Regions from separate parts of the Halobacillus sp. ACCC02827 genome, predicted to be linked through region 1. Evidence: a T-box and tRNA genes for the amino acid it is inferred to sense, from the RefSeq annotation. Region 1 holds a T-box; the other holds one or more tRNA genes.
The links. A T-box is a leader RNA that pairs with one kind of tRNA and senses whether it is charged. The one in region 1 lies ahead of leuS (leucine--tRNA ligase), so its partner is inferred to be a tRNA-Leu.
Positions count from the first base shown of each region.

Region 1 (5,915 bases):
AGTGATAGCGAGAAGCCATCTTTCAACTTTCCTTCATGCGAAAGAAAGTATTACCCGGTATTAGCCCCGGTTTCCCGGAGTTATCCCGATCTTACAGGCAGGTTGCCCACGTGTTACTCACCCGTCCGCCGCTCGTTCCACGAGCGTCACCCCGAAGGGATCAGCTCGCTTCCCGCGCTCGACTTGCATGTATTAGGCACGCCGCCAGCGTTCGTCCTGAGCCAGGATCAAACTCTCCATAAAAGTGTTTGACTTGCTCATTTTGCACACCGAATGTGCTTGTTTGAATTCTCTCTATATAATAGAAAGAATGTTTGACGTACTGGTTGATTCGTTCAGTTTTCAAAGATCGATGTCTGCCGTATTCGACAGTAAACAAATTCTAGCATGTCCCCCGATGTTTCGTCAATAGGTTTGAAAGAAAATGTTTAAATATTCTTTAAATCTAGAATTTTGTTGCTGTTTAAATGAGCAACGTACTCAATACTACACTCCTCACAAAACAAAGTCAATAGTTTTTTAAAAATATTAATCAACTCAACAGAAATAGAGAAAGGCCCACTAAAAAGTAGACCTTTCCTTAGAATTCACATAGTAAACATCCGTGTTTTTGTTCTTACGAATCATTTTCGCTGCAAGTTTCGCCGCTCTTTTATCATCCGTGACGACCAGAATATCATCCTGACAGTCGAAGCGATCTTTAAGTACACGCGGAAGATAACTGAGGGGGATGTTCTCAGCTCCGGGATATGGGGATCGATATGCACTGATATAATCCCTGATATCGATAATGCAGAATTCGAGTTCCGGATCACCGTGCTCCCGGTATGGTTTAACGATGGATCGCTTATAAACCTGATATCCGTACCATAAAAGTAAAAACAGGACAAAACCATATAAAATTGTCATTAGCGGTTACCCTTTCCTGTTAAAAGACAAGCTCTCCACTCCATTCCAACATGCCGCCTTTCATGTTCTTAACATTGGTGAATCCTTTCTCTTGCATGAATTCTGCTGCATTCATGCTGCGACGACCGGAGCGGCAGATCATTACGTATTCCTGATTCTTGGAAAGTCCATCAATTGCTTGCGGAATGTCACCCAACCGGATGTGCTTGGCATCAGGCACCATTCCTTCTGCGACTTCTTCGTCTTCCCGGACATCTATAGCGATAAAATCATCATTTCGTTTTTGCTTGTTTTCTAATTCTTCTGGAGTAATTTCTTCAATATGTTTCATTTATATTCCTCCTCATCGATAGGTTGCAGCTTTATTCTAAATCATCCCAATTCAAAGTCAAGATATCTGTTTTCAAAAGAAAAGATGCCCCGGGAAATTCCGGGACATCCATAAATCACACATTAATTCGCAACGATATTGACAAGCTTTCCAGGGACAGCAATTACTTTTCTAACCGTTTTCCCTTCCAGCCATTGTTGTACTTCTTCGTTCTCCAACGCATCTTTCTCAAGCTCTTCTTTAGAAGCTTCCGGGTTTACCATCATTTTCGCACGGACTTTACCCATTACTTGAATAACAACCTCGACTTCGTCTTCTACCAGCTTGGATTCATCAAAATCCGGCCACGGTTGGTAGCTGATTGTTTCCGTGTGACCCAGTTTTTCCCACAGCTCTTCCGCCAAGTGTGGGGCGACAGGAGACAGAAGCTTCACAAAACCTTCCATATAACTCTTAGGCAGCACATCTGCTTTGTAGCTGTCGTTAATGTAGACCATCATTTGAGATATTCCTGTATTGAAGCGGAGCGCCTCAAAGTTTTCCGTCACTTTCATAACCGTCTCATGATAGGATTTCTCAAGAGCATCATTCGCGGCTCCTTCTTGAATGGCATCGGATAAGGACCCATCCTTCACATAAAGTCTCCAGACACGATCAAGGAAACGACGCGCTCCATCCAGACCATTTGCGGACCACGCAATGGAAGCTTCCAGTGGACCCATGAACATTTCATAAAGTCTCAACGTGTCTGCACCGTGAGAATAAACGATATCATCCGGATTGACGACATTTCCTTTTGATTTACTCATTTTCTCATTATTCTCGCCAAGGATCATTCCTTGGTTGAATAGTTTCTGGAACGGTTCTTTTGTAGGTACCACCCCTGCGTCGTAAAGGACTTTATGCCAGAAGCGGGCGTACAACAAGTGAAGAACCGCGTGTTCTGCCCCTCCGATATACACATCGACCGGAAGCCATTTCTTCAGGGCTTCATAGTCTGCGAAGCTCTCGCTGTTGTCCGGATCGATATAACGCAGGTAGTACCAGCAGCTGCCTGCCCACTGAGGCATGGTATTTGTTTCACGGCGCCCTTTCATACCTGTTTCCGGATCGACGACATTCACCCAGTCCTCAATATTCGCAAGAGGAGATTCTCCGGTTCCAGACGGTTTGATTTCTTTTGTTTTCGGAAGACGTACAGGAAGGTCTTCTTCTTTCGCAGGCGTGATGGATCCGTCTTCCCAGTGGATGACAGGGATCGGTTCTCCCCAGTAGCGCTGGCGGCTGAACAACCAGTCACGCAGACGATAAGTCGTCTGTTTCTTTCCTTTTCCGTTCTCTTCCAGCCATTGGATGGCTTTGGTCATTGCTGCTTCTTTATCAAGTCCGTCCAAGAAACCGGAGTTAATATGTGCTCCATCACCTGTATAAGCTTCTTCCTCAACGTCTCCACCTTCCAATACAGGGATGATGGATAAGTCGAACTTCTTGGCGAATTCATAGTCTCTCTCGTCATGTGCCGGAACGGCCATAATAGCGCCGCTGCCATAGCTCATCAATACGTAGTCCGCCACCCATATCGGAAGCTTTTCTCCGTTAATCGGATTTACGGCATACCCTCCGGTAAACACGCCGGACTTGTCCTTAGCTAAATCCGTACGCTCCAGGTCGCTTTTGTTCTTGGAAGTTTCTACATATTGATTCACTGCATCCTGTTGCTCAACAGTCACAACTTTCTGTACCAACGGGTGTTCTGGAGCAAGCACTGTATACGTTGCACCGAAGAGCGTATCGGGTCTTGTCGTGAATACGTTGAAGGACTCATCCGTTCCATCCACTTCAAAAGTGACTTCTGCTCCTTCTGACTTTCCGATCCAGTTCCTCTGCATATCTTTGATACTTTCCGGCCAATCCAGTTCTTCCAAGTCTTCCAACAGACGATCGGCATAGGCAGTAATCTTCAACATCCACTGTTTCATCGGACGTCGCTCGACAGGGTGTCCTCCCCGCTCACTCTTTCCATCAATGACTTCTTCATTCGCAAGGACCGTTCCAAGTGCCGGACACCAGTTGACAGCCACTTCGTCGATATAAGCGAGGCCCTTCTCATAAAGTTTCAGAAAAATCCATTGTGTCCATTTATAATAGTCAGGATCGGTCGTGTTTACTTCACGGTCCCAATCATAGGAAAAGCCAAGTTCCTGAATCTGTCGACGGAAGTTATCGATATTCTGCTTTGTAAACTCTTCTGGATCATTCCCTGTATCCAGAGCATACTGCTCTGCCGGAAGCCCGAAAGCATCCCAGCCGATTGGATGCAGCACTTCATACCCCTGCATTCGCTTCATCCGGGAAAGAATATCCGTTGCCGTGTATCCCTCCGGGTGCCCAACGTGCAGGCCAGCACCTGATGGATATGGGAACATATCCAAAGCGTAGAATTTTTCTTTCTGTGAGTTACTGTCTGTCTTGAACGTCTTGTTATCAAGCCAGTATTGCTGCCATTTCTTCTCGATTGTCTTATGATTAAAAGCCATTTTCCATTCCCTCCATGATCTCTGTCAGAGTAAAGCGGCCTTAAAGGCCTGTATAAATACAAAAAACCTCTCATCCCAATATGGGACGAGAGGTTTGATTCCCGCGGTACCACCCAAATTAACACGCAGACACGTGTTCATCTCGATCGCTGATAACGGTGCTTCCACCGGCAGAAACTACTCAGGTTCACTCCTGCAACATCCAAGGCGAGTTCGTGATGACCAAGGACGACTTCCAGCACCCGCCGCCTCTCTAAAACTTGGTAAAATCACTACTACTCCTCTTCCCAGTCTTTATACGTATATTCGTATCTTAATGAATGGCAGGTTCTTTGTCAAGCAGGCCTCCCCTTTCGACTGGACCCGCATCACATAAGGGTGTTAGGATAAGTGAAAATAAAGGAGGGATTAACATGAAGAAACTCATCAAAAAAGCAGTCGACTATGCAAAGAATAATCCCGAAAAAACAAAGCACTATGCAAAGAAGGCCTACGACACGATTCAAAAGAAGAAATCTAAAAGCAGAACAGAACGCCCCCGCTAGTATTGGCGGGGTTTCTCTTGCACACGGCCGGCTTCATGCTACAATATACAGCGGACATTATTAACGGACGGAGGACTAGCAATGAACTTAGAAAGAATCATCCCTTATTCACACATGCTTATGAAGCTATTTATAGAAGAAGGGGATGTGGTCATAGACGGGACTTGCGGGAATGGTCATGATACCTTATTCCTCACTAACTTAGTCGGAGATACAGGGCATGTATATGGGTTTGATATCCAGAAAGTGGCTGTGGAGAACACGACAGAACGCCTCAAAGAGGCAGGAAATGAGAACAGAGCGACAATCCTTCACGAATCCCACTCCCAAGTGAAAACTTCCATCAGCAGAGAGCACAAAAAACGTGTGCAGGCAGCCATTTATAACCTTGGCTACTTACCGGGAAGTGACAAAACAGTCATTACAAAACCGGAGGAAACATTAGCTTCCGTTCAAGAGACCTTGTCTATATTAAAACCCGGTGGATTATTAGTACTGGTGGTATACCACGGGCATGAAGGCGGAGAAGAAGAGAAAGACGCTCTCTTAGAATACCTCACCGCTCTCGATTCCAAAGAATACCACGTGCTCCATTACGGCTTCATCAATCAGAAACGTAAACCACCTTTTATATTAGCTGTAGAAAAGCATTAATACAAAAAACGGCCTGGACGATTACAACTCACGTCCAGGCTTTAATTTGTGATACATTTTGGTATTCAGGTAAAAGAACGTCGCTTTCTTTCCACTCGCCTTCAAGAGTTCTTTAACAAAGCTCTTCGCATTGGCAATACGCCCGACTTTTCGATCGGCCAAATACATTCCAACAAGCCCTTCATGAACCATCTCATGGAAAGCAGCGTTTGGTAACCGTTGAATCTCTTCGTTCGTTCTCTCGACGAAATACTTGAACCTCGCCCGCATCTCCTCTTCGTGCTCATAATAGGAACAAAAATTCAAATCCCCTTCCTCTTCATCCTCCTCCTGATCAATATAGTAATCAAGGAGAATGTGAAGCCCCTGCATGAATGGGAAATAGCTTCTTGTCACCTGCTCTGCTAAAGAAGGGTCAATTCTTCCACCAAGAGTATAAGAGACAAGGCAGAAAATACCAAGGGTAGAGCCCGTACATGCCGAAAATTCATACCATTTCAGTTGCGGCCAGTCCTTCTGGTGATCTTCAAACCATTGCTGTAACCTTGGAATACGTTCCTCTTCCACCACATGTTTATGTACTTGAAGATCGCTGTAAAGGGAACCAAGATTCCGAGTATGCTCCAGGACTATGTCATAGCCTTCCGCATTCCGAAGTACGTCCTGACAAGTTTTCACAAGGAGATGGAGGTAACCGGCGTCGTCTGATTCCTCACGATATTTATAGTAGTCTTGTCTTTCATTCCCTGGCGTCAGCGCATCCGCCATCGCCTGATGGAGCATGCGGAAATCTTTCGGATCCATCGATGTACTTCTGTCACATAAGTTATCAAGATAATCACTAATGGTTTGATAGGCTACGATAAAACGAACCGCTTCGTCCCTTCTCTCCCCTGCAAGCACCGCATAAATCGCCCCGCCTTCACAATGGAACGTTTT
Region 1 covers NZ_CP128168.1:2,518,843-2,524,757, forward strand. The annotation lists rRNA gene QRD89_RS13350 (16S ribosomal RNA) at 1-243, opposite strand, end outside; gene QRD89_RS13355 (rhodanese-like domain-containing protein) at 562-909, opposite strand; gene QRD89_RS13360 (rhodanese-like domain-containing protein) at 929-1,240, opposite strand; gene leuS (leucine--tRNA ligase) at 1,363-3,777, opposite strand; T-box leader at 3,856-4,075, opposite strand; gene QRD89_RS13370 (hypothetical protein) at 4,191-4,322, shown strand; gene mnmM (tRNA 5-(aminomethyl)-2-thiouridylate-methyltransferase MnmM) at 4,404-4,976, shown strand; gene tbcS (tetraprenyl-beta-curcumene synthase) at 4,998-5,915, opposite strand, start outside.

Region 2 (5,915 bases), 1.5 Mb from region 1:
GCTGTTGGCTGCGGCCATTCAGGACAGTTACAAACGCCTGATCCAGCCTTCCGTGGAGCGGGAAATCCGTAATGCCCTGTCGGAACAGGCGGAGGAGCAGGCGATCGAAGTGTTCTCAAGCAACCTGCGCAGCCTCCTGCTGCAACCTCCGTTAAAAGGGAAAGTAGTGCTGGGCATCGATCCGGCCTTCCGGACCGGGTGTAAGCTTGCTGTTGTGGATGAAACGGGGAAAGTGCTCGATATCGGGGTGATCTATCCGACGGCACCGAGGAACGATACAGCAGGAGCAGAGAAGAAGGTTCTTCAGTTCCTTAAGCAATACGGGGTCGAGTTGATGGCAATAGGAAACGGGACGGCTTCCAGGGAGACGGAGCAGTTCATAGCAGATCTGATCCAGAAGCATGACCTTGATGCTGCTTATATGATCGTCAACGAAGCGGGCGCAAGTGTTTATTCCGCTTCTAAACTGGCAAGGGAAGAGTTTCCTGATTTTCAAGTCGAAGAGAGAAGTGCTGTATCGATCGCACGACGCGTCCAAGATCCGTTGGCGGAGCTTGTCAAAATCGATCCTAAGTCGATAGGTGTCGGTCAATACCAGCATGATGTGAGTCAGAAGAAATTGAATGATTCCCTTGGTTTCGTCGTAGAGACGGCGGTGAACCAAGTAGGGGTAAACGTAAACACCGCCTCCGGTTCCCTTCTGCAGTATGTATCCGGACTGAGTAAGACCGTAGCGAATAACATCGTGAAGAAGCGGGAGGAGCTTGGGAAGTTCACGAAGCGTTCCGAGCTTAAGGATATTCCGAGGCTGGGAGCGAAGACGTTCGAGCAGAGTATCGGCTTCCTCCGCATACTGGACGGAGAGGATCCTCTCGATAGAACGTCTATTCACCCGGAGAGCTATAAGGCCACAAGGCAGCTGATTGCCGGAATCGGATACAGGACAGAGGATATTGGGACGGAGCAGTTGTCCGAAGCAGTCAAAGGTTTGGATACAGGAGAGCTCTCTCTAGAATCCGGCATCGGTAAACTTACATTGGAAGACATTTTGAAGTCTCTCGTTCAACCGGGACGAGATCCGCGTGACGATCTGCAGAAACCGATCCTTAAGAAGAATGTTCTTTCTATGGAAGATTTGCAGCAGGGAATGGAACTGGAAGGGACCGTCCGTAACGTGGTCGATTTCGGTGCCTTCGTAGACATCGGAGTGAAACAGGACGGGCTTGTCCATATCTCCAAGTTATCCAACTCCTACGTCAAGCATCCGATGAACGTCGTGTCTGTCGGGGATGTCGTGACGGTGTGGGTGGAACAAGTGGATGCGAAGAAGCAGAGAATCGCTTTGACGATGGTCCAAAAATAAGAAAACGAACAACTACCTGGGAGGGAGCGCTCGCCGGGTAGTTGTTTTTATTTATATAGATGCTGGTAGTAGTACCAACATTGATTCAGCACTTTTATTTGATATTTATCCTTATTATAGAAAGCATCTGCCATTTGTTTCTTCAACCAGGACGGCATGGAAGTCGCTCCTTTCCGTTTCGATTTTTTCATGGATATGATAAAGTATGCAGAAGACAGAGGAGGTGTGACCGCTGATGATGACCGATCAAGAATTGCAGCAATGGACGAAGCAGCTTTCCGAGACGTATTTCCACAAACCCTATCCAGACAAGGTTTACTTTAATTCAAGACTCCGTACTACAGGGGGGCGGTACATTCCATCCCGAAGAACTATCGAAATCAATCCGAAGTATGTAAAGGAACTGGATGGGAAAGAATTAGAAGGCATCATCAAACATGAGCTTTGTCATTATCACCTTCATATAGAAGGAAAAGGATACACCCACCGCGATCCAGCCTTTGAAGCACTGCTGAAGGAAACAGGTTCACCAAGACACTGCGCACCGCTGCCTTCCCAGCGAAAAACCTCTCATCAATATGTTTGCACACAATGCGGACAATCATACTACCGCCAAAGACGGATGGACGTCCGAAAGTACCGTTGCGGCAAATGTAAAGGGAAATTAAAAAAGAAGTAAAAAATACATTGACGAACAGAACATGTCCATGTTAAATTAAATAAGCCCTAGAAAAACGAACCAACATTCATTGAAAAACAACAATTTTTTCTTTGAAAAAGGTTTGACAAGCAAAGGGAATTGTTATAATATATATAACGTCGCCGATAAACGACGACAACGAAACATAATAACTATTCCAACGTAGCTCAGTGGTAGAGCAATCGGCTGTTAACCGATCGGTCGTAGGTTCGAATCCTACCGTTGGAGCCATTACGGAGAAGTACTCAAGTGGCTGAAGAGGCGCCCCTGCTAAGGGTGTAGGTCGCGTAAGCGGCGCGAGGGTTCAAATCCCTCCTTCTCCGCCATTCATCTTAATGGCCCGTTGGTCAAGCGGTTAAGACACCGCCCTTTCACGGCGGTAACACGGGTTCGAATCCCGTACGGGTCACTTTCAATCTTTACATAGGTCCGGTAGTTCAGTTGGTTAGAATGCCTGCCTGTCACGCAGGAGGTCGCGGGTTCGAGTCCCGTCCGGACCGCCATTGTCGTTGGGCCATAGCCAAGCGGTAAGGCAACGGTTTTTGGTACCGTCATGCGCTGGTTCGAATCCAGCTGGCCCAGCCATTTTTCTTTGAAAAAAGGGTTGACAAACAAACGAATAAGTTATATGATTGTTCTTGTGCTTGAAAAACAGAAAGCGCAAAAATAATTTTCAAAGTGTAATAGATTCCTTTTACGCGAGCCATTAGCTCAGTTGGTAGAGCATCTGACTTTTAATCAGAGGGTCGAAGGTTCGAGCCCTTCATGGCTCACCATTTTATGCGGGTGTGGTGGAATTGGCAGACACGCTAGATTTAGGATCTAGTGCTTCACGGCGTGGGGGTTCAAGTCCCTCCACCCGCACTTTCCATTTACATGATCAGCATTGAATTGTGAATAACAACTTGCGGTCGTGGCGGAATCGGCAGACGCGCTAGGTTGAGGGCCTAGTGGGAGTTAATCCCGTGGAGGTTCAAGTCCTCTCGGCCGCACTAACTTTTTCAAAAAAAGTTCTTGCGTTCGAAAACAAGTTGTGATACAATATTCCTTGTCGCTTCATTTTAATACATGCGCCCGTAGCTCAATTGGATAGAGCGTCTGACTACGGATCAGAAGGTTAGGGGTTCGACTCCTCTCGGGCGCGCCATTTTAACGGGAAGTAGCTCAGCTTGGTAGAGCACTTGGTTTGGGACCAAGGGGTCGCAGGTTCGAATCCTGTCTTCCCGACCATCGAAAGTTTGAAAATGTAATATGCGGGTGTAGTTTAGTGGTAAAACCTCAGCCTTCCAAGCTGATGATGAGGGTTCGATTCCCTTCACCCGCTCCATTAATTTTACTACCATTGGGGCCTGTAGCTCAGCTGGTTAGAGCGCACGCCTGATAAGCGTGAGGTCGGTGGTTCAAGTCCACTCAGGCCCACCATTGAATGTATAATCGATCTTTGAAAACTGAACGAACCAACCAGTACGTCAAACATTCTTTCTATTATATAGAGAGAATTCAAACAAGCACATTCGGTGTGCAAAATGAGCAAGTCAAACACTTTTATGGAGAGTTTGATCCTGGCTCAGGACGAACGCTGGCGGCGTGCCTAATACATGCAAGTCGAGCGCGGGAAGCGAGCTGATCCCTTCGGGGTGACGCTCGTGGAACGAGCGGCGGACGGGTGAGTAACACGTGGGCAACCTGCCTGTAAGATCGGGATAACTCCGGGAAACCGGGGCTAATACCGGGTAATACTTTCTTTCGCATGAAGGAAAGTTGAAAGATGGCTTCTCGCTATCACTTACAGATGGGCCCGCGGCGCATTAGCTAGTTGGTGAGGTAACGGCTCACCAAGGCGACGATGCGTAGCCGACCTGAGAGGGTGATCGGCCACACTGGGACTGAGACACGGCCCAGACTCCTACGGGAGGCAGCAGTAGGGAATCTTCCGCAATGGACGAAAGTCTGACGGAGCAACGCCGCGTGAACGATGAAGGTCTTCGGATCGTAAAGTTCTGTTGTTAGGGAAGAACAAGTACCGTGCGAATAGAGCGGTACCTTGACGGTACCTAACGAGGAAGCCCCGGCTAACTACGTGCCAGCAGCCGCGGTAATACGTAGGGGGCAAGCGTTGTCCGGAATTATTGGGCGTAAAGCGCGCGCAGGCGGTTCCTTAAGTCTGATGTGAAAGCCCACGGCTCAACCGTGGAGGGTCATTGGAAACTGGGGAACTTGAGGACAGAAGAGGAGAGTGGAATTCCACGTGTAGCGGTGAAATGCGTAGATATGTGGAGGAACACCAGTGGCGAAGGCGACTCTCTGGTCTGTTTCTGACGCTGAGGTGCGAAAGCGTGGGTAGCAAACAGGATTAGATACCCTGGTAGTCCACGCCGTAAACGATGAGTGCTAGGTGTTAGGGGGCTTCCACCCCTTAGTGCTGAAGTTAACGCATTAAGCACTCCGCCTGGGGAGTACGGCCGCAAGGCTGAAACTCAAAGGAATTGACGGGGGCCCGCACAAGCGGTGGAGCATGTGGTTTAATTCGAAGCAACGCGAAGAACCTTACCAGGTCTTGACATCCTTGGACCTCCCTAGAGATAGGGATTTCCCTTCGGGGACCAAGTGACAGGTGGTGCATGGTTGTCGTCAGCTCGTGTCGTGAGATGTTGGGTTAAGTCCCGCAACGAGCGCAACCCCTGATCTTAGTTGCCAGCATTCAGTTGGGCACTCTAAGGTGACTGCCGGTGACAAACCGGAGGAAGGCGGGGATGACGTCAAATCATCATGCCCCTTATGACCTGGGCTACACACGTGCTACAATGGATGGTACAAAGGGCAGCGAAGCCGCGAGGTGTAGCAAATCCCATAAAACCATTCTCAGTTCGGATTGCAGGCTGCAACTCGCCTGCATGAAGCCGGAATCGCTAGTAATCGCGGATCAGCATGCCGCGGTGAATACGTTCCCGGGCCTTGTACACACCGCCCGTCACACCACGAGAGTTGGTAACACCCGAAGTCGGTGAGGTAACCTTTTGGAGCCAGCCGCCGAAGGTGGGACCAATGATTGGGGTGAAGTCGTAACAAGGTAGCCGTATCGGAAGGTGCGGCTGGATCACCTCCTTTCTAAGGATTTAGAACGGAAGCGTACTTGGTTGGTTGTTCAGTTTTGAGAGATCGAAAGATTTCTCTGAACTACGTGAACCTTGAAAACTGGATAAGGAATCATCGTATCATCTAACGATGAAACGATTGATGACAAGACATCAAACATCGAAAGTTTTAAACAAACGTCTTTTCACGACGATAGTTAAGTGAATAAGGGCGCACGGTGGATGCCTTGGTACTAGGAGCCGATGAAGGACGGGACTAACACCGATATGCTCCGGCGAGCCGTAAGTAGGCTTTGACCCGGAGATTTCCGAATGGGGAAACCCACTGTTCGTAATGGAGCAGGATCTTATGCTGAATACATAGGTATAAGAAGGCAGACCCGGGGAACTGAAACATCTAAGTACCCGGAGGAAGAGAAAGCAAATGCGATTTCCCAAGTAGCGGCGAGCGAAACGGAATCAGCCCAAACCAAGAGGCTTGCCTCTTGGGGTTGTAGGACACTCCTTTGGAGTTACCAAGGAGGAAGGTAGATGAATCGATCTGGAACGATCAGCCAGAGCAGGTAACAGCCCTGTAGTCGAAACCTTTCTCCCTCCGGAGTGTATCCTGAGTACGGCGGAACACGTGAAATTCCGTCGGAATCCGGGAGGACCATCTCCCAAGGCTAAATACTCCCTAGTGACCGATAGTGAACCAGTACCGTGAGGGAAAGGTGAAAAGCACCCCGGAAGGGGAGTGAAAGAGATCCTGAAACCG
Region 2 covers NZ_CP128168.1:390,072-395,986, forward strand. The annotation lists gene QRD89_RS02105 (Tex family protein) at 1-1,363, shown strand, start outside; gene cmpA (cortex morphogenetic protein CmpA) at 1,411-1,521, opposite strand; gene QRD89_RS02115 (SprT family protein) at 1,599-2,042, shown strand; tRNA gene QRD89_RS02120 (tRNA-Asn) at 2,220-2,294, shown strand; tRNA gene QRD89_RS02125 (tRNA-Ser) at 2,299-2,389, shown strand; tRNA gene QRD89_RS02130 (tRNA-Glu) at 2,401-2,472, shown strand; tRNA gene QRD89_RS02135 (tRNA-Asp) at 2,490-2,566, shown strand; tRNA gene QRD89_RS02140 (tRNA-Gln) at 2,574-2,648, shown strand; tRNA gene QRD89_RS02145 (tRNA-Lys) at 2,764-2,839, shown strand; tRNA gene QRD89_RS02150 (tRNA-Leu) at 2,846-2,927, shown strand; tRNA gene QRD89_RS02155 (tRNA-Leu) at 2,971-3,055, shown strand; tRNA gene QRD89_RS02160 (tRNA-Arg) at 3,134-3,210, shown strand; tRNA gene QRD89_RS02165 (tRNA-Pro) at 3,217-3,293, shown strand; tRNA gene QRD89_RS02170 (tRNA-Gly) at 3,317-3,390, shown strand; tRNA gene QRD89_RS02175 (tRNA-Ile) at 3,409-3,485, shown strand; rRNA gene QRD89_RS02180 (16S ribosomal RNA) at 3,608-5,171, shown strand; rRNA gene QRD89_RS02185 (23S ribosomal RNA) at 5,354-5,915, shown strand, end outside.
Region 2: it has a tRNA-Leu gene. The T-box ahead of leuS (leucine--tRNA ligase) is inferred to sense a tRNA for this amino acid. The anticodon was not compared.